3 regions of the Micromonospora sp. NPDC007271 genome follow, and region 1 is predicted to be linked to each of the others. Evidence: riboswitches for the same ligand, from Rfam matches in the RefSeq annotation. Region 1 holds a riboswitch; each other region holds the start of a gene.

Region 1 (6,682 bases):
TTCCGCGCGGGTGCCGGGGTCACGCCCCTGGCGGCCGTGACCGTCCCGGTCGTCGTGCACGTCATCCAGCGGGACAGCACCCGGGCCGGTGGCAACATCCCGGACTCGATGATCACCCAGCAGATCAGCGTGCTGAACCAGGCCTACAGCGGTGGGACCGGCGGCGCCCCGACCGCCTTCAGCTTCCAGCTCCAGAAGATCAACCGGGTCACCAACCCGTCCTGGTACCCGATCGTCTCCGGCTCACAGGCGGAGCGGTCGATGAAGACCACGCTGCGCGAGGGCGGCAAGAACACCCTCAACATGTACCTGGGCGAGCTGAGCGACAACCTGCTCGGCTGGGCGACCTTCCCGAAGAAGACGCTGGACAAGATGGACGGCGTGGTCGTGCTGAGCGAGTCGCTGCCGGGCGGCACCGCGACCAACTACAACCTGGGCGACACGGGCACCCACGAGATCGGCCACTGGCTGAACCTCTACCACACCTTCCAGGGTGGTTGCACCGGCTCGGGTGACAGCGTCGGCGACACCCCGGCCGAGGCGTCGCCGGCATACCAGTGCCCGACCGGGCGGGACACCTGCACCGCGCCCGGCCTGGACCCGATCCACAACTTCATGGACTACACCTACGACTCGTGCATGAGCGAGTTCACCCCTGGTCAGGCGAGCCGGATGCTGACCGCGTGGAACGCCTACCGCGCGGCGTAGCAGCCCGACGCGGCAAGCCGGTGCCGGTCCCGTCCTGCGACGGGGCCGGCACCGGCTTTTCGCGCTTCAGGCGGCCGGGCGGCGCGTGTCGAAGCCGTGGCGGCCACGCCGCCCCTCGGGTGCGACCGCGGCCCGCCGCGTCGCCCCCGACGACCGAGGGTCGAGCCAGACCCGCACCTGGGGCCGACCCGCGCCGAGATGGGTCGCCTGGTCGCGTCGGGTCACCATCGCCACGTCGACGGTGAACTCGAACAGCCGCCAGTCGACCTGCGGCGCGGCCCGGCCGAGCTCGGCCACCCGCGCCACGGTGGCCGGGTCGGTCACCGGGCGGGCGCGGCCGGTGACGTACGCCTCGTCGTCGCTCTCCTCCGGCGGGAACGAGTGCAGTGCGTAGCGGCCGTCGCGTTCGAGGTCGCGGCGCTTGGGCGAGTCGATGACGAAGCAGTAGAGCCCCTCGTCGGTGATGACCGGGGAGACCGGGTGGACCCGGGGGCCCCCGTCGGCACGGACCGTGGCGAGATAGCCGAAACCCGGCCCGTACTGCTGCAGCAGAAGGCGGATCTCGGCGGCGAGGCCGGGCTCGTCGGCGGCGAATTCGGACCAGGAAGCCATGCGGACATTCTATCGAACAAGTGTACGATCGCGCAGTCCGACACGCAGGCCGCCCGTACCGGTCGCTATGGTGTTCCGATGCTGCTCTCCGACCGCGACCTGCTCTCCGAGATCGAGGCGGGCACGCTCGCGCTGGAGCCCTTCGAGCCCGCGCTGGTGCAGCCGTCCAGCATCGATGTACGCCTGGACCGGCTCTTCCGGGTCTTCAACAACCACCTCTACACCCACATCGACCCGGCGATGCAGCAGGACGACCTGACCTCGATGGTGGAGGTGCCCGAGGGTGAGCCGTTCGTGCTGCACCCCGGCGAGTTCGTGCTCGCCTCCACGCTCGAGGTGATCTCGCTCGGCGACCAGCTCGCCGGCCGGCTGGAGGGCAAGTCCAGCCTCGGCCGCCTCGGGCTGCTCACCCACTCGACCGCCGGCTTCATCGACCCGGGCTTCTCCGGGCACGTCACGCTGGAGCTCTCCAACGTGGCGAACCTGCCGATCACCCTCTGGCCGGGCATGAAGATCGGCCAGCTCTGCATCTTCCGGCTCTCCTCGCCGGCCGAGCACCCGTACGGCTCGGCGGTCTACGGCTCGCGCTACCAGGGGCAGCGCGGCCCGACCCCGAGCCGCTCCTGGCAGAACTGGCGGACCTGGCCGACCCGCTGACCGGCCAGCCCGGTGTTAACAGGGGCCCCCTCCGCTACGGCAGGCGTTAACAGGGGGCCCCTGCTTTCACCTCAGCCGGGGCGGCCGTAGCTGTTGATCTGGCCGTCGTCGACGCGTTTCATCGTGATCGGCTTGCCGGACTGGGAGGCGTGCACCACCCAGCCACCGCCGACGTACATCGCGACGTGGTGCAGGTCGCTGTAGTAGAAGACCAGGTCGCCGGGGCGCAGCTGATCGCGGCTCACCCGCCGGGTGACGTCGTGCTGCTGCCGGGCGTTGTGCGGCAGCGAGACGCCCGCCTTGGCCCAGGCCGCCATCGTCAGGCCGGAGCAGTCGTAGTGGTCCGGACCGGCGGCGCCCCAGACGTAGATCTTGCCGATCTGGGCGCAGGCGAACTTGACCGCGACGCCGGCGGGACCACCCGGGTAGCCGGCGGGGCAGGGCGCCGGGCGCAGTGGGCCGCCGCCGCCGTTGCCGTACACCTTGAGCCGCAGCTTCTGCAGCCGCGCGATCTCGGCGTCGATCTGCTTCTTCCGGGCCGCCAGCTGGGCCTCGGTCCGGGCCAGCTGGGCGATCATGTCGTCCAGCGGCTTCTTCTTCGCGGCCAGCTGGTCGCGCAGCTCGGCCACGGCCTGCACCTGCTGCTGCTGGCGGTACGCGAAGCGGTCGAGCAGTTCCAGGCTGTCGACCAGCTCGCCGGGCGACCGGCTGCCCAGCAGCGCGTTGACGGTGGAGATGTTGTCGCCCTTGTACGCGTCGGCGGCGAGCCCGCCGACCTGCCCGAGGGCCTGGTCGACCTGGGCCTGCAGCGGGGCGATCCGCTTGGCCAGCGCGGCGGCCTGCTTGCGCTTGGCGGCGAGGTCCTCGCGGGTGGCGTTGACCTGCTCGATGATCGGTTCGAGCTTGTTCCAGTCCTGGTCGATCTGGCGCTCGATCTCGGCGACCGATGGTTCGGCGTGAGCCGCCGTGGCGCCACCGGTCAGGATGACCGTGGTGCCGACCACTGCGGCGAGGGTGGTGGTGAAGCGGGACCAGCGTGAACGCGGCGCAGCCGTCGACCGGTGGAGCGACCGGACGGACGGTGGCCGCGGGGCATGGTGTGCCACCAGGCTCCGTACTCCTTCTTCCTGACCGCCTACCGGGTTAGCTGACGGGTTCGGGCGGGAAGGGAGCCGCCCTACCGCACGTGGTGCGGATTCACCCCAGGTACCTGGGTCCCCGGCTCGCCCGCAGGCGACTCGGCGGTGTCCGACCGTCACCACCCGGGCTGGGCGGTGAACCTACCGGTCGACGATTGACCAGACTAGAGAGCGCCGTTATCAATTCGCAACCCGCGACGCCGGGCCGCCGCTGATGAAGATTTCTTTCGGGTTACATCGTTACCCGGAAAGGTATTGACCAAAGGCCATGCGCGAGTGAGGGTGAGGACGCAGTGACCCCCATCCCTATCTGGAGGTTCGATGCACCTCACAGCCCTGCCATCGCGCAGACGGATGCTGCTGGCCGCCGCCGTCGCGGCGGCCACCGCTTTCGCGATCAGCGGTCCCACCGCGGCGGCGCCCCTCACCGCCGGGACCACCGACCCCCAGGACCGCCAGCAGCAGTACGCCGCCGCGGCGGCGGAGTACGGCGTGCCGCAGAGCGTGCTGCTCGGCATCTCGTACCTGGAATCCCGCTGGGACACCCACGCGGGCCAGCCCAGCACCAGCGGCGGCTACGGTCCGATGCACCTGACCGACGCCGCGCAGGTCGCCTCGACCCCGGCCAGCGCCCATGTGGACGAGGACGAGGACCCCCGCGGCGACGAGTCCCGGCCGCTCTCCCTCGACCTGACCGCCGCCGCCGTGCCATCCGGAGACGTCCTGCCCCAGGCGTCGCTGCAGACCCTCGATGCCGCCGCCGATCTCACCGGCGAGTCGAAGGAGACGCTGCGCACCGACGCCCTCGCCAACATCCGGGGCGGGGCGGCACTGCTCGCGTCGTACCAGAGGGAACTGGGTGGGCCGGTCGGGGCCGGCAGTGACCCGGCGGCCTGGTACGGCGCGGTGGCCCGGTATTCCGGCGCGGACACCGAGGACGCCGCGGCGGCCTTCGCCGACGAGGTGTACGACCAGCTCGGCCAGGGCGCCAGCCGGACCACCGACGACGGCCAGCGGGTGACCCTCGTCGCCACGGCGGTGACGCCGGACGAGTCCGGGCTGCACAAGCTCGGCCTGCGCCGCGCCGAGCGGCCGGACGGGATCGAGTGCCCCGTCCGCCTCGCATGCGAGTGGGTGCCGGCGCCGTACGGCGAGTACATCGACAAGAGCGGCAACCTCAACTACGGCAACTACGACATCGGCAACCGGCCGGCGCAGCAGAAGATCGAGTACATCATCATCCACGACACCGAGGGCTACTTCGGCCCGAGCGTGCGGCTGGTGCAGGACGTGACCTACCTGGGCTGGCACTACACGCTGCGCTCGGTGGACGGCTACGTCGCCCAGCACATCAAGGCCAAGGACGTCGGCTGGCAGGCCGGCAACTGGTACGTCAACGCCAAGTCCATCGGCATCGAGCACGAGGGCTTCGCCGGCCACGGCACCTGGTACACCGAGGCGATGTACCGGACCTCGGCGAAGCTGGTCCGGCACCTGGCGCTACGGTTCCAGATCCCGCTGGACCGGCAGCACATCCTCGGCCACGACAACGTCCCCGGCATCACCGCCGGAAACGTCGCCGGGATGCACTGGGACCCGGGCCCGTACTGGGACTGGTCGCACTACTTCGACCTGATGAAGGCGCCGTTCCACTCGACCGGCACCCCGCACACGGGCCTCGTCACGATCGACCCGGACTTCGCGTCGAACAAGCCCGCCTTCAACGGCTGCAACCAGCAGCCCCCGTTCCCACCGGGAGAGAAGGCGCCGCCGACGGCTGAGCCCTGCCCCCTGCGCGGCTCGTCGTCGGTCATCCTGCGCACCGGCCCGAGCCCGACCGCGCCGCTGGTCAACGACCTGGGGCTGCGGCCGAACGGTACGCCGAACACCATGTACATCAAGGATCACGGTGCCCGCGCCTCGGCCGGCCAGACGTACGCCCTCGCCGACGTGCAGGGCGACTGGACCGCGATCTGGTACCTCGGCCAGAAGGCGTGGTTCTACAACCCGGCCTCCGCGCCCACCGCGAAATGGGCGAACGGCTTCGTGGTGACCCCCAAGCCGGGCAAGACCAGGATCCCGGTGTACGGGCGGGCCTACCCCGAGCGGGAGGCGTACCCGTCCACCATCCCGTACCAGGCCATCTCGCCCCTGCAGTACACCTTCCCGGCCGGTCAGCGGTACGCGGTCGGCGGCGTCCTGCCGGGCGAGTACTACCGGGCGGTCTCGTTCGACGGCTCAGCCCCGGGTGACCGGACGGTCGTCCGCGGCGAGCTCCAGTACGTGCAGATCCAGTTCGGCCACCGGGTGATGTACGTCAACCTCGACGACGTGCAGATCCAGCCGGCGGCGGTCGGCGCGCCCCAGTAACCGGCCATGAACGAAGGCCCCCGGTCCGCGTGGACCGGGGGCCTTCGTGCTGTTCGGAAGGCTCAGTAGGGCCGGCGGAAGCCCGCGACCGGCTGGTAGCTGATCGAGCTCACCTGCACCGGTTTGCCGGTCCGGGGTGCGTGCACCATCAGCCCGTTGCCGAGATAGAGGCCGACGTGGTGCAGGTCGCCGTAGAAGAAGACCAGGTCGCCGGGGCGCGCCTCGCTGCGGGACACCGCCTTGCCCTCCCTCCACTGCGCGCCGGTGAAGTGGGTGAGGTAGATGCCCGCCGCCTTGTAGGCGTACTGGGTGAGGCCGGAGCAGTCGAACGAGTTCGGGCCGGTGGCACCCCACACGTACGGGTCGCCGACCTGGGCGCACGCCGTCGTGATCGCGGTCCGGGCCGCCTTGCTCAGCACCCCGTCGATCTTCGGGCAGTTCGCCGGCCGCACCGAGGACACCGGCAGCAACGCGGTCAGTCGCTTGATCTCGGCGTCGATGTGCTTCTTCTTCGCCGCCAGCTCGTCCGCCTGCTTGGCCTGAGTCTCGATCAACTTGTCCAGCTTCTGCTTCTGCGCGTTGTACTTGTCGCGGATGGCGAGCACGCCAGCGACCTGCTTGCGCTGCTGCTCGGCCAGCCGGTCGAGGATGACGAGCTGCTCACCGAGGGTGCCCGGCTTGGTGTTCACCAGCAGGGCGCCGATCTCCTGGGAGGGGCCCGTCATGTAGTAGCGGGCGGCGATGTCGCCGACGCGGCTCATCGCCAGGGCCGACTCCAGCTCCAGCGGCACCATCTTCTTCTCGAGATCCGCCGACTTCTTCTTGTTGACCTTGAGCTGGGCGCGGACCTTGTTGTAGTTCTCGATGGTGGGTTCGAGCTGTTCCCACTGCTTGTCGATCTGTCGATCGATCTCGTCCACCGACGGCGCCGCATGGGCCGGAGCCGCCAGCAGCCCGGCGCCGACCGCGACGGCCGCGACCAGGGTGAGGAGACGGCGTACGACCCGGCGCGCTCCGATCGGTCGGAGCGGGGGGTGGCTCGGGGCGTGACGATCAGGAGGCATGGTTGCCACCGGCACGGACTCCTTTGCAACCGGCCGCTGGGCGCCTCGCGAGAGGGATGGTCGAGGCAGACGACCCACAGCGGTCGGTGCCCCACATTAGGGAAGGCAGGCGGGTGGAATCAAGGCGAGGTT
Region 2 (6,682 bases), on a different contig from region 1:
CAGCCCCTCGGTGTTGGCGAAGCCGGTGACCGCGGGCACCGCCCCCGCCTCCGCCGCCCCGTCGGCGATCGCCCGCGCGATCGGGTGCTCGGACGCGGCCTCCAGCGCGCCGGCCAGCCGCAGCAGCTCGGCAGGGTCCTGGCCGGCGACGGGAAGCACGTCGACCAGGGTCATCTTCCCGGTGGTGACCGTGCCGGTCTTGTCCAGCACCACGGTGTCCACCTGGCGGGTGGACTCCAGCACCTCGGGTCCCTTGATGAGGATGCCGAGCTGGGCTCCCCGCCCGGTGCCGACCAGCAGCGCGGTCGGGGTGGCCAGCCCGAGGGCGCACGGGCAGGCGATGATCAGCACGGCCACCGCTGCCGTGAAGGCGGCCGTGGTCCCCGCCCCGCTGCCGAGCCACCAGCCCAGCGTGCCGGCGGCCAGCGCGATCACGATCGGTACGAAGACCCCGGAGATCCGGTCCGCCAGCCGCTGCACGGCCGCCTTGCCGGTCTGCGCCTGCTCCACCAGCTTCGCCATCTGGGCGAGCTGGGTGTCGCCGCCGACCCGGGTGGCCCGGACGACCAGCCGGCCGCCGGCGTTGACGGTGGCGCCGACGACGGTGTCGCCCGGCCCGACCTCGACCGGGACGGACTCGCCGGTGAGCATGCTGGCGTCGACCGCCGACGTGCCCTCCTCGACCACGCCGTCGGTGGCGACCTTCTCCCCGGGCCGGACCACGAACCGGTCCCCGACCGCGAGCTGGTCCACCGGGATCCGGGTCTCCCGGTCGCCGCGGAGCACCGCGACGTCCTTGGCGCCCAGCTCGAGCAGGGCGCGCAGGGCGGCGCCGGCGGTCCGCTTGGACCGGGCCTCGAAGTAGCGGCCGGCGAGGATGAACACCGTCACCCCGGCCGCCGCCTCCAGGTAGATGTTGCCGGCCCCGTCGCTGCGGGTGATGTCGAGGCGGAACGGGTGGGTCATCCCGGGCATCCCGGCGTCACCGAGGAACAGTGCCCAGAGCGACCAGCCGAACGCGGCGAGGGTGCCCAGCGACACCAGGGTGTCCATGGTCGCCGCGCCGTGCCGCAGGTTGATCCAGGCGGCCCGGTGGAACGGCAGCCCGCCGTAGACCACGACCGGGGCGGCCAGGGTCAGCGACAGCCACTGCCAGTAGGTGAACTGCCAGGCCGGCACCATGGCCAGCGCGATCACCGGCACGGCCAGCGCGACCGACACCGAGAGCCGGGTACGCAGCCCGCGCAGCTCGTCCACCGGCTCGGTGGTCGCCTCGGCGTCGGCCGTGGCGGGTGCCGGCACGGCGGCCGTGTAGCCGGTCTTCTCCACGGTGGCGATCAGGTCGTCCGGGGTGACGTCGTCGGCGTACCGGACGCTGGCCTTCTCGGTGGCGTAGTTGACCGTGGCCTCGACGCCGTCCATCCGGTTGAGCTTCTTCTCGATCCGGGCGGCGCAGGAGGCGCAGGTCATGCCCCCGATCGCGAGTTCGATCTGGTTCGGCGCGACCGGCAGGGACTTGGCGGTGGATGTCATCACGGCACCTCCAGTCAATTGTGCCCGTGACCCGGGGCGCCCGGGTCGCCGGCCACGACGGTGAATTCGGCGGTGTGCACCGCGCCGCCGTGCCGGAAGTCCAGGAAGAGGCGGTACGTCCCGGCCGAGGGCACCTCGGCGGAGAAGATGACCGCCGGCCCGGCCGGAGTCAGCCCGTCGCCGGGCGCGCCCTCCGGGTGCACGTGCAGGTACGCCAGGTCGCCCTGCCGCAGCGCCACCAGGTGCCCGTACGCCCCGAGGTAGGGCTGCAGGTCGGTGAGCGGTCGGCCGTCCCGGCTCACGGTCAGGGTGAGCCGGCTGGTGCGGCCGGGCTGCGGGGCGCCGCTGAGGGTGACCGTGTAGCCGTCGACGGTGGTGCTGGTGGCGGGTGGCGGCAGCGGCCGGTCCACCAGGGGGCCGGGGACGGTGACGTCGACCCCGAGCGTCAGCGCCTCGCCGCCGGTCGGGGTGAAGTCGGCGAACGCCCGCCAGACACCCGGCCCGGCGAGCGGCGAGGCGACCCGCCAGGTGCCGTCGGGGGCCAGTTCCGGGTGGACGTGCCGGAAGCCGGAGAGGTCGCGCCGCGCGACGATCAGGTGCATGCGCTTGTCGTGCGCCACGTCGTAACGGGTGACCGGCCGGCCGTCCGGGCCGGTGATCCGGAAGGCGAACTCTCCGGCGGGCGCGGTCACCGGCGCAAGGGTGTAGCCGCGGTCGGAGACGAGGAGCCCGCCGGGCAGGTGGTCGGTGGCGGCGGCCGCGTGGTCGCCGTCGGTGTGGCCGGGCTCGGTGGCGTCGTGGCGGGTCTCGGCGGCGGGCGTGACGGGGCCGGACAGGTGACCGACCCCGTACGCCGCGCCGAACACCGCCGCGAGGCCGAGGGTGAAGCCGCTCAGCTTCGTCGCCGTGTTCATCGGTGCTACCTCGGTTTCTTCGGGTCCTGGGGACTCGTCACGCCTCGACGAGGTCGTAGCCGGCCTCGTCGACGGCGGCGCGGACGGTCCCCGCGTCCAACGGGCTCTCACTGGTGACGGTGACCTGACCGGAGGCCAGGTCGACCTGGACGTCGCTGACGCCCGGGATCGCGCCCACCTCGGCGCTGACCGCGTTGACGCAGTGCCCGCAGGTCATGCCCTTGACCTGGTACGTGCTGGTGACCATCGCGAATCTCCCTCCATTACCAGTACCCGGTGGGGGTATCGGCCGCGGACAGGAACATATCATACCCCTCAGGGGTACGCTATCCTCGACGCCATGACCGCACCGACGACCCCGACCCGGGGCTACACCGCCAGCAAGGATCAGCTGCTCGCGCGGCTCCGCCGCATCGAGGGCCAGGTCCGCGGCATCGAGAAGATGGTCGAGGACGACCGCTACTGCATCGACGTGCTGACCCAGATCTCCGCCATCCAGGCCGCCCTGGACAAGGTCGGCCTGGGCCTGCTCGACGGGCACGCCCGGCACTGCATGCGGGAGGGCGCCGCCGAGGGCCGCGCCGACGAGATGGCCACCGAGATGATGGCCGCCGTCGGCCGGCTGCTGAAGCGCGGCTGAACGGCTGGCAGGACTCGCCGGGTCCGGGGCCGATTCAATCGGGTCGTCCGGTTCGTTGGGCCTGGCGAGGCTCGTCGCCCCCTGCCAGAAACCGGGCGAATCGCCCGGTCCGGGCGAAACGTGTTCCGTCGTGAATCGTTGGGAGAGCCGTCATGGGTGCCGATCACACCCGTCCCGCACCGTCCGCCCCGCCGCGGGTACGACGGATCCTCGTCGTGGCGGTGGTGCCGCTCTTCCTGGCCACGGTGGTCGCCGCGCTCGTGCTCTGGCCGCGCGGGACCCACGAGCCGACGGCCGGCGCGGACGTGCCGCGATACCACGGCACGGTGGCCCGGGTGGTGAGCGAGCCCTGCCCACCGGCCCCGGGGACGCCGGAGGGCGGCTCGGATGGGCCGACCGGTCCGTGCGGGACGGTCACCGTCACCGCCGAGCAGGGCCCGGACGCCGGGCGGCAGATCGAGGTGCCGATCCCGGCCGGGCCCGGGGCGCCCCGGGTCGAGGTGGGCGACGAGATCGTCCTGGTCGAGCTGACGGATCCGGCCGATCCAGCGGCAAAGAGCTACCAGATCGCCGAGCACCAGCGCGGTAAACCGCTGATCTGGTTGGCCGTGCTGTTCTCCGTCGTCATCGTCGCGTTCGGCCGCTGGCGCGGGCTGGCCGCGCTGGGCGGCCTGATCGCGAGCTTCACGATCCTGCTCGGTTTCGTGCTGCCCGGGATCGCTGCCGGCCAGTCGCCGCTGCTGGTGGCGATCGTCGGAGCCGCGCTGATCATGTTCGTGGTGCTCTATCTGACCCACGGGATCACCGCCCAGACCTCGGTGGCGGTGCTCGGCACACTGGGCAGCCTGGTGCTGACCGGGGTTCTCGGCGCCCTCACCATCGCGGCCACCCACCTCACCGGCTTCGGCGACGAGGACGCGACCACCCTGTCGATGTTCCAGCAGGACGTCGACCTGCACGGGCTGCTCCTGGCCGGCATCATCATCGGCTCGCTCGGCGTGCTGGACGACGTCACCGTCACCCAGGCCGCCACGGTCACCGAGCTGGCGTACGCGAACCCGGGACTGTCCCGGCTCCAGCTCTACCGGGCGGCCACCCGGGTGGGCCGGGCGCACATCGCCTCCACGGTCAACACCATCGTGCTGGCGTACGCGGGCGCCTCGCTGCCGCTGCTGCTCCTGCTCGTCGCCGACTCGCGCCCGTTGACCCAGATTCTGACCAGCGAGTTCATGGCCACGGAGATCGTCCGCAGCACGGTGGCCACGCTCGGCCTGATCGCCGCCGTACCGCTGACCACCGGTCTGGCCGCGCTGGTGGCCCCCGCCCGCGGGGGCAACCGGGCGGACGTCGAGCCGCCGGCACCCCCGGCCGCCCGGCCGCCGACCGAGCGGGACGCCGCACTGGAGGCACTCGGCGGGGCGGTCGCCGGACGGCGCGGCCCGGGCGGGAGTACGGACGCCGCATGGTGACACTCCACAGCGTGACGATCGGCGTCCAACGCGATGCTGGTCACGCACGGCAACGGCAAAATCGCACTATTGGTCGGCTTCCGGGCGTAGATCACGGTGGGGGCTCTCGGGTAACCTCGCTGCCGGTCACCGCTGGAGGCGCGCACCGGCGCCTGCGGTGCCACCGCCCAATCGCCCGAGGGCGAGCCGGGGAACCAGGTACCTGGGGTGAATCCGCGCCAGCGGTAGGGGCTGCTTCCGTCCCGAACCCGGCAGCTAACCCGGTCGGCGGTCGATGGAAGGGAAGACTGTGACGGCACCCCTGCGCCGCTGGTTGACACCCGTGGTGGCCGTACTCGCTGCGTTCACCCTCGCCGCCGGACCGACCCCGGCCATGGCCGAACCCGGCACCCCCACCCCCTCGGGGCACGAGGAGGACGACGACCGGCCGCTCATCACGGATGTCATCGCCGCCGCGAACCGTGGCTACCTGCAGGCCAAGGCGAAGCTGGAGAAGTCGAAGAAGCGCCAGCTCCAACTGGCCCTCGAGGTGAGCGCGACCCAGGCCGAGCTCGACGCGCTGCGCCCGCAGGTGGGCCAGATCGCCGCGCAGTCGTACCGCACCGGCCGGATCGGCGCCCTGGCCATGCTGCTGGAGAGCAACACGCCCGACTCGTTCGTCCGACGGGCCGCCGCGCTGGACGAGCTGAACATGGTCAACGCGCAGAAGCTCGCGGCGGTCAACGAGGCGAAGACCCGCGCGGAGCAGGCCAAGATCGCACTCGACGTCGAGGTGCGGGAGCAGCAGAAGCAGAAGAACGCCATGGCCCGGCAGAAGGCCGAGGCGGAGAAGGCGTTGGCGCTGGTGGGCGGGCGCGGCTTCACCGGCGGCCTGGTCTCGGCCACCTCTCCGGTCGCCCGGATCGGGCCCGGTCGCACCGCCGACGGGGACTGGAAGCCCGAGTCACGCAGCGTGAAGGATCCCACCACCTCGGGCTACATCACCCCGCGCACCCTGCACGCCTACAAGGAGGTCCGGCGCGCCGGCTTCGACCGCTTCGCCGGCTGTTACCGGCCGGGCGGGCCGTGGGAGCATCCCAAGGGCCGGGCCTGCGACTGGTCGTTGCAGAGGAGCGGCTTCGCGCGCTGGCACAACAACGACATGCGGATGTACGGCAACAACCTCGCCGCGTTCCTCATTCGCAACGCCGACCGGCTGGGCATCTACTACGTGATCTGGAACCGGCAGATCTGGTTCCCGGCGACCGGCTGGAAGTCCTACAGCGGGCCCTCCGACCACACCGACCACGTCCACATGTCGCTGCTCTAACCGCCGACCCGGTCGGCCGCCGCCGTGGTCGGCGTGCCGGCCGGCGCCTCGGCCACCGTCCGCACCTCGCCCGCGTTGAGCCGGTACGACATCCCGACCACCCCGCACCGGCCGGCGGACACCCACTCGGCGAGCACGGTGGAACGGGCCAGCAGCGCCTCCACGGTCTGCGCGATGTGGATGTCGACGATCCCGTCCACGTCCTCGACGCCCTGCCGGGCGGCCCGGCGCAGGCTGGGCACGACGGCCTCGACCACCGCGCCGAGGTGCCCGGCCGGGGACGTGCCGGTGGCGACCGCCTCGCGCGCGGCCTGCACCGCCCCGCACGAGTCGTGGCCGAGCACCACGACCAGCGGGACGCCGAGGACGGTCACCGCGTACTCGACGCTGCCGAGCACCTCGGGGCCGACGGTGTGGCCGGCGGTGCGCACCACGAAGAGGTCGCCGAGGCCACGGTCGAAGATGATCTCCGCGGCGAGCCGGGAGTCGGAGCAGCCGACGATCACCGCGAACGGGTGCTGGCCGTCGGCGACGGCGGCGCGGTGATCGGCGTCCTGATTCGGATGACGGGGTACGCCGGTGACGAAGCGCCGGTTGCCGGCGTACAGCTCGGCGAGCGCATGGGCGGGAGTGATCGACGTCACGGCAGTCACCTCGTCCTCGCGGGGAACGACCTGGTCAGCCCAGGTCGGCGGCGGAGACGGCCGCGCCAACCACGGTCACACCCGAGGCAAAGATACGTCAAGATTTACGTGATACGTATTTCATACATTGGCAGACGCTTGACCGCCTCCACCACACGAGGCCATACCATGGT
Region 3 (6,682 bases), on a different contig from region 1:
TCGCTGAGGTGCTCGCGAAGGGCCGCCCGTCCCGGATCGAGCTGAACATGCGGTTGGTCACCTTCATCGACTCCGTCGGCATCAGCGCCCTGGTCGCCGGCTTCCAGACCGCCGAGGTCAGCGGCGTGAAGCTGGTGGTCACCGAGCCGAGCCGGTTCGTGCACCGCCAGCTCTGGGTCACCGGCCTGCTGGGCCTCTTCGGCGCCCCCGAGCCGTACTTCGCCGACAGCACCCCCCAGGTGCTGCCCGGCGCCTGAGCGCGGGTGCAGCCCAGCTGAGTGGTGGCGGCCGGTCAGGCCCCGGCAGCGCACCGACCACGGTCACGTCGAGTGAATGCGGGCCAGCCCGCACCCACCACTCACCCTTGCCTTTGCTCTGCAGCCACCCACGCAACGGTCACGCACGGTTCTTGGCTGCGGATATGGCTGCAAAGCAAAGGGGGGCGAGGAAGGTTTTCCGGTGGCCCCTGCTTCCCGAGTTTCCGCTGGTCATCTGGCTGAGGCGGTAGCAGCCTCGCGCAGAGGTGTCCACGGCGCCGTCACGCTCGGTGACGGCATACCTTTGACGGCGACTATCACCCACAGTTACCGGCGGCACGCGAGGCGGGCACCAGCCCGCAGCTTCCGTACGCTCTCGGCGACCGTTGCCAGCGGGCCTCGGTTACGGGACGATCGTCCGGATCGCCGACGGCAAGGGAGTACGGCGTTGCTCAGCAGCGACACTTTCAGCTACACCGTGCAGGCCCGCTGCACCCGGACGGACGCGGTCGCCCTGCTCAGCGACCTGACCCGCCAGGGCGAGCTGCATCCGCTGATCGTCCGGGTCCGCCAGCTGCCGCCCCGGCCCGGTGCGCTGGCCAGCTACGCGATCACGGACCGGCTGGAATTCGGGCCGCTGCACTTCCCGGTCACCTACCAGGCGGACGTGCTGATCGCCACGGAGGACGAGGTGGTGACGGTGGCCCGCCAGCAACCGGCCACCACGGTCCGCAACCACACCCGCCTGCGGGACGAGCCGGACGGCGTGGTGCGGGTCGACGTCGAGATCACCCTCTCCGCCCCGGCGCCGCTGTTCGGGTACGCCTTCCGGCAGGCTCGGGCGGCCCACCTCGGCCTGGCCAGCCGGCTCGGGGCGGCCCTGGAGAGGCAGGCGGGCTGAGCCTGGCGGGGACCAGCCGCCCCCACGGCTTGTAGGTGGACAGCACGGTCGTGACGATCAACAGGGTGCTGGAGACCGCCGGCGGGACGACCAGGTCCAGTCGGTCCCGGGCGGCGAGGTCAGGCCCGAGTTCGCCGAGCCGACGCACGGTCGGGGTGAGCAGCAGCAGCACCAGGCCGAGCATCGCCGTGGTGATCACGAACTTCACCAGCACCCACCGCCAGCGCAGCAGACCCCACGGGGTGAGCAGCGCGCTGGCCAGCCCGATCAGCCAGACCAGCACGCTCAGCGGGGCGAAGAGGTACGTGACCAGCAGCCCCGCCGCCGGGTAGACCACCTCGGGGTCGGCCCCGCGCAGCCCGGCCACGCCGAGGGCGAGCAGCCCCAGGTCGGCGCCGAGCCAGCCCAGCGAGGTGACCAGGTGCAGGGTGAGCAGGGCCTTGCGTCCGGTGGGAGAGAGTTGCTTCATACCGGAGATGCTCGGCCCTCGCCGGCCCGGCGTCGTGGGGCGCGCGGCGACACCCGGCGTACGTCGGTGGACGTAGGCGACCGCAGGTGGCCCGCCCGACGGCGGGCCACCCGCGGGCCCTCAGTACACCGACAGGTGCACGTGGTTGGTGTGATCGCTGGACGGGTCGCCGTTGCCGCCGCTGTACGCCTTCCAACCGCTGCTGGGCAGCCAGATCTGCTTGAACCAGATCACATAGAGCACGGCGAGCGGGTCGGCGTTGCGGATGAAGTAGGCGGCCAGGTTGTTGCCGTACGTCCGGTCGCCGCCGGTGGCCACCCCGCCGAAGCCGTCCTTCTGGGCGGCGAAGTCGCAGGCCCGCCCCTTGGGGTGCTCACCGGAGCCGCTGGGCCGGTAGCAGGAGACGTAGCGGGTGAATCCGGCGGCCTTGGCCTCCTGGAGCGCGTGCAGCATGCGCGGGGTGATGCAGCCGTTCGCCGGGGTCGGGTCGTTGACGCTGCACGACTCCGCGGGCCACGAGCCGTTGGCGTTGCGCGGCGCCGGCTTGGCGTTGGCGCTGGAGGTGCCCTGCACGCTGCCGCCGCTGGCGGCGGCGGTGGCGGCCCGCTTGTTGGCCACCTCCAGCGCGTGTTCCGCCTGCTCCTTGCGCTTGGCCATCACGGCGACCTGCTTGCGCTGATTTCGGATCTCGGCGCTGAGCTCGGCCTGCGTGCGGGTCGCCTGGTCCCGGGTGTCGATCAGGTCGCGCAGCGCGCGGTCCTCCTGCGCGGCGACCTGTTGCAGCGTGGCGGCCCGGTCCATCAAGCCCTGCGGGCTGCCGCTGCCGAGCAGCGCCGCGGCCGTGCCGAGCCGCCCGGTCCGGTACGCGACCCCGGCGATCTCGCCGACCTTGGCGTCGCGTACGCCCAGCTCGGCGTTGATCGTCTTGAGCTGGGCGGCGAGCTGCTGCTGCCGCTGCACCGACCGGTTCAGCGCGGCCCGTGCGTCCAGCCAGCCCTTGCTGGCCGCATCGAGCTGGGCGCGCAGTGCCGGGGTGCCGCCCTCGTCGTCGCCGGGCGCCGCGGCGAGCAGGCCGGCCGCCCCGGCGGGGGAGACCGGCGTGGTCGCGACGCCGAGGGCGAGCGCCGCGACGAGCAGGGCCGCCAACCGGGCGGCCGTCCGTCGTACAGGTGCCACAGATGGCATTCACGTGTCCTTCCGTCAACCGCCGACCGGGTTAGCTGACGGGTTCGGGACGGAAGATCCCTACCGCTGACGCGGATGCACCCCAGGTACGTGGTTCCCCGGCTCGCCGTACCGCGGCGATTAGGCGACGGCCGCCGCGGGCGCCGGTGGTGCGCCGCCCGGCGGAGGCCGCGACCGAGCCTACCGGCGCTGCTCCGACCCGTCGCCGTCAACCGCGGCGAAAAATCGGACAGAAGCCGTCACTAGTCACAATAGCCACTTGGATTTAAGTTTGCCCTAATTACCACTCGACTGATCCGCACGCGCCGGCCGACGCTCCGGGTTCGATCTGCAACGTGGCGTGATCGATGCGGAAGTCCTCGTGCAGGGCGGCCCGCGCCGCGGCCAGCACCTCGCCCACCTCCGCGCCGGGGCTCATGGTCAGGTGCGCCGAGGCCACCTCCATGCCGGAGGTGAGCGTCCAGACGTGCAGGTCGTGCACCTCGGCGACGCCGGGCACCGCGGCCAGCCGGTCGCGCACCGCGGTCACCTGGAGGTGCTCCGGGGCGGCCTGGACCAGGATGCGGACCGCGGCCCGCCCGAGCCGCCAGGTGCGCGGCAGGATGAACAGCCCGATCGCCACGGCGACCAGCGGGTCGGCCCACCACCAGTCGGTGAACGTGATGACCAGGGCGGCGGCGATCACCCCGAGCGAGCCGAGCAGGTCGCCCAGCACCTCCAGGTACGCGCCGCGCAGGTTGATGCTCTCCTGTGCGCCGGCGCGCAGCAGCGCGAACGCGACCACGTTGGCGAGCAGGCCGAGCACCGCCACGGCCAGCATCGGCCCGGCCAGCACCTCCGGCGGCTCGCCGAACCGGCGTACCGCCTCGACGAGCACGTAGGCGGCGACCGCGCCGAGCAGCACCGCGTTGGCGAGCGCGGCCAGCACCTCCAGCCGGTAGAGGCCGAAGGTGCGCTGCGGGTCGGCGTTGGCGCGCCGGGTCGCGGTGATCGCGGCGAGCGCCATGCCGATGCCGAGCACGTCGGTGAACATGTGCCCGGCGTCGGAGAGCAGGGCCAGCGAGCCGGTGGCGAACGCGGCCGCCGCCTCGACCAGCATCAGGGCGGTGAGCAGCCCGAACGCGGCCCAGAGCCGGCCCTGGTGGCGGTGCGCGGCGTTGGTGACCGTGCCGCTGTGGTCATGACCTGCGCCCACGCCCACACCCTTCCGCCCCGTACCCCCGCCCGACCCAATCTATGCTCACATCGCTATGTATGCAAGTGAGCGTGGGGATCAGCCGACCGGGTCCAGGGTGGTGAGGCGCTGGGTGGCCCGGGACAGCGCCACGTAGAGCGTCCGGACCCCCGAGCCCGGGTCGGCGCGGATCTCGCTCGGCGCCACCAGCACCACGCCGTCGTACTCCATGCCCTTGGCCTGGAGGCTGGTCACCACCTGGAGCCGGGCGCCGCCGAGGTCGCCCAGCCAGCCGGCGACCTCGTCCCGGCGCGGCACCGGCGTGATCACGCCGACCGTACCCTCGACCTCGGCCAGCAGCGCGCCGGCCGCGGCCACGGTCGCGGCGGGCAGCTCGGCGGCGGGCACGGTCCGCTCGACCGGCGGCACCCCGGTGGAGCGCACCGCCTTCGGCAGCGCCAGGTCCGGGTAGCGCCGGCGGATCTCCGCCGCCGCCACCGCGAAGATCTCGGCCGAGTTGCGGTAGTTGGTGGTCAGCTCGTACCGGTACCGGCGGCGCCGCCCCAGCGCCTGGTCCCGGGCCCGGGTCAGCTCCCCGGGGTCCCCCGTCCAGGCGGTCTGCGCCGGGTCACCCACCACCGTCCAGGAAGCCAGCCGGCCGCGCCGGCCGATCATGCGCCACTGCATCGGCGAGACGTCCTGCGCCTCGTCGACCACCACGTGGGCGTAGTCGCGGTAGTCCTCCGGGCGCTCCCGAACGGCGGCCCGGGCCGCCCGCTGCCGGTCGGCGTACGTGCTCAGCTCGCGGACACCCCCGGCGAGCTGGAACGGGTCACGCTTCGGCTTCGTCCGCCGGACCGGCTTGCCGAGCAGCGCGTCCAACTCGTCCAGCAGGGCGATGTCGGCGATGGTCAGCCCCTCGGTGTCCAGGCTCCGGTACGCCTCGGTCAGCAGCCGGATCTCGCCGGCCGCCAGGATGCCGCCGGCGTACCGGCGCAGCCGCTCGGGGCGGGCCAGCCAGCCCAGCACGTGCCGGGGGTGCAGTCGCGGCCACCACGCCTTGAGGAACTCGCGGAACTCCGGCCGGTCGATGATCTCGTCCTCGAACGCGGGCTGCTCCGGCAGGCGCCCGATCCGCAGCTCCCGGGCCTGGGTGTACAGGGCGGCGAGAACGGCGTCGAAGCCGACCCGGCGCACCTCGTTGCGGCGGGCGCCACGCGGTAGCGCCCGGTCCCGGATCGCGTCCAGCTCGGCCCGGCCCAGCCGGAGCAGTTCGCCCCGGTAGAGCAGGCGCAGCTCGGTGGGGGAGTCCGGCACCGCGTCCCGGACCGCGCGTTCCAGCACCCGGCGCATCCGCAGCGACCCCTTCACCGCCGCCACCTCCGGCGGGTCGGTACGGGTCGTCGACATTCCCGGGAAGAGCGAACCGAGCGAGTGCAGGGTGGCGGTCTCCTCGCCGAGCGAGGGCAGCACCGAGGCGATGTACTCGACGAACACGCCGGACGGGCCGACCACCAGGATGCCGCCGCCGGCGTACCGGGCGCGGTCGGAGTAGAGCAGGTACGCGGCCCGGTGCAGGGCGACCGCCGTCTTGCCGGTGCCCGGACCGCCGGAGACGATCGTGACGCCCGAGCCGGGGGAGCGGATCGCCTCGTCCTGCTCCCGCTGGATGGTGGCGACGATGTCCCGCATGCCCCGGCCGGTGGCCCGGGAGAGCGTGGCCAGCAGCGCGCCGTCACCGACCACCGCCAGGTCCGGCGGCGCCGCCTCCGGGTCCAGCAGGTCGTCCTCGATCCGGGTGACCCGCTCCGCCGACGACTGGATGGTGCGCCGGCGTACCACGCCCATCGGCTCGGCGGGGGTGGCCCGGTAGAAGGCGGCGGCGGCCGGTGCCCGCCAGTCCACCACCAGCGTCTCCGCGTTCTCCCCGCGCACCCCGAGCCGCCCCACGTGCAGCACCTGCCGGGTACGCAGGTCGAGCCGGCCGAAGACCAGCCCCTCGTGCTCGGCGTCCAGCACGTGCCGGCGCTGCGCGGCGTGGAAGACCATCGCGTCCCGCTCCACCAGCGCGCCGAAGTTGCCGACCCGGGCCAGCCGGTAGCCCTCCCGCTCGGCGTCGGCGGCCGAGCGGCGCAGTTCCGCCAACCGGGCGTACACCCGGTCGAGATGTCGCTGTTCGACGGCGATCTCCCGGTCCAGGGTGGTCTGGTCGCTCAAGACGGGGGCTCCTGTGGTCACGCGGCGGGCACGACGGGCTGAATGAGGGTACGGGCCGCGCTGGCGGCCCTCGCCGGGGCCATGCCGGTGGCAGCTGCCCGGCAGGGCCAAACGCGAACCGCCCGCCGGGGTGACCCGGCGGGCGGTTCGGGTGACGCGGTGAGGGGCTCAGCCCTCGAAGACACCGGCCTCGACGAGACGCTTCTCGGTGGCGTCCCAGCCGTGGTCGGGGTAGGCGGCCGCGAGGCCGCTCAGCTCGGCGCGGACCTTGGCGGCGTGGCCGGCGGCGGCCAGCGTCCGGATCTCCTCGACGAAGGCCTCGGAGTCGGTGCGCAGGTGCGCGGTCTTGCCGTTGGTCAGGTTGCGCACGTAGGCGTGCTTGCCGCCGTTGAGCGGGATGACGTACTTGAACTCGCCCAGCACGCTGAGGGCGCCACCCTGGCCAGCCTGGCCGGCCCGGACTGAGGCGCGCGCGGTCT

The links. A riboswitch is a leader RNA that binds a small molecule or an ion and turns the genes downstream of it on or off. The one in region 1 is predicted to bind cyclic di-AMP.
Region 2: linked by a shared signal. The riboswitch ahead of ABZ570_RS09760 (hypothetical protein) and the one ahead of ABZ570_RS19700 (NlpC/P60 family protein) in region 1 are both predicted to bind cyclic di-AMP.
Region 3: linked by a shared signal. The riboswitch ahead of ABZ570_RS20665 (hypothetical protein) and the one ahead of ABZ570_RS19700 (NlpC/P60 family protein) in region 1 are both predicted to bind cyclic di-AMP.

Annotation. Positions count from the first base shown of each region.
Region 1 is NZ_JBEYER010000052.1:36,694-43,375, forward strand. It holds gene ABZ570_RS19685 (zinc metalloprotease) at 1-708, shown strand, start outside; gene ABZ570_RS19690 (pyridoxamine 5'-phosphate oxidase family protein) at 775-1,320, opposite strand; gene dcd (dCTP deaminase) at 1,399-1,977, shown strand; gene ABZ570_RS19700 (NlpC/P60 family protein) at 2,049-2,981, opposite strand; cyclic di-AMP (ydaO/yuaA leader) riboswitch at 3,096-3,231, opposite strand; gene ABZ570_RS19705 (N-acetylmuramoyl-L-alanine amidase) at 3,438-5,486, shown strand; gene ABZ570_RS19710 (C40 family peptidase) at 5,549-6,559, opposite strand.
Region 2 is NZ_JBEYER010000019.1:36,499-43,180, forward strand. It holds gene ABZ570_RS09735 (heavy metal translocating P-type ATPase) at 1-1,533, opposite strand, end outside; gene ABZ570_RS09740 (hypothetical protein) at 1,548-2,447, opposite strand; gene ABZ570_RS09745 (copper ion binding protein) at 2,485-2,694, opposite strand; gene ABZ570_RS09750 (metal-sensitive transcriptional regulator) at 2,788-3,087, shown strand; gene ABZ570_RS09755 (YibE/F family protein) at 3,240-4,556, shown strand; cyclic di-AMP (ydaO/yuaA leader) riboswitch at 4,711-4,842, shown strand; gene ABZ570_RS09760 (hypothetical protein) at 4,846-5,865, shown strand; gene ABZ570_RS09765 (carbonic anhydrase) at 5,862-6,509, opposite strand; gene ABZ570_RS09770 (MarR family winged helix-turn-helix transcriptional regulator) at 6,678-6,682, shown strand, end outside.
Region 3 is NZ_JBEYER010000056.1:39,601-46,282, reverse strand. It holds gene ABZ570_RS20680 (STAS domain-containing protein) at 1-257, shown strand, start outside; gene ABZ570_RS20675 (SRPBCC family protein) at 706-1,158, shown strand; gene ABZ570_RS20670 (hypothetical protein) at 1,046-1,627, opposite strand; gene ABZ570_RS20665 (hypothetical protein) at 1,748-2,812, opposite strand; cyclic di-AMP (ydaO/yuaA leader) riboswitch at 2,817-2,949, opposite strand; gene ABZ570_RS20660 (cation diffusion facilitator family transporter) at 3,093-4,007, opposite strand; gene ABZ570_RS20655 (AAA family ATPase) at 4,086-6,203, opposite strand; gene ABZ570_RS20650 (hypothetical protein) at 6,372-6,682, opposite strand, start outside.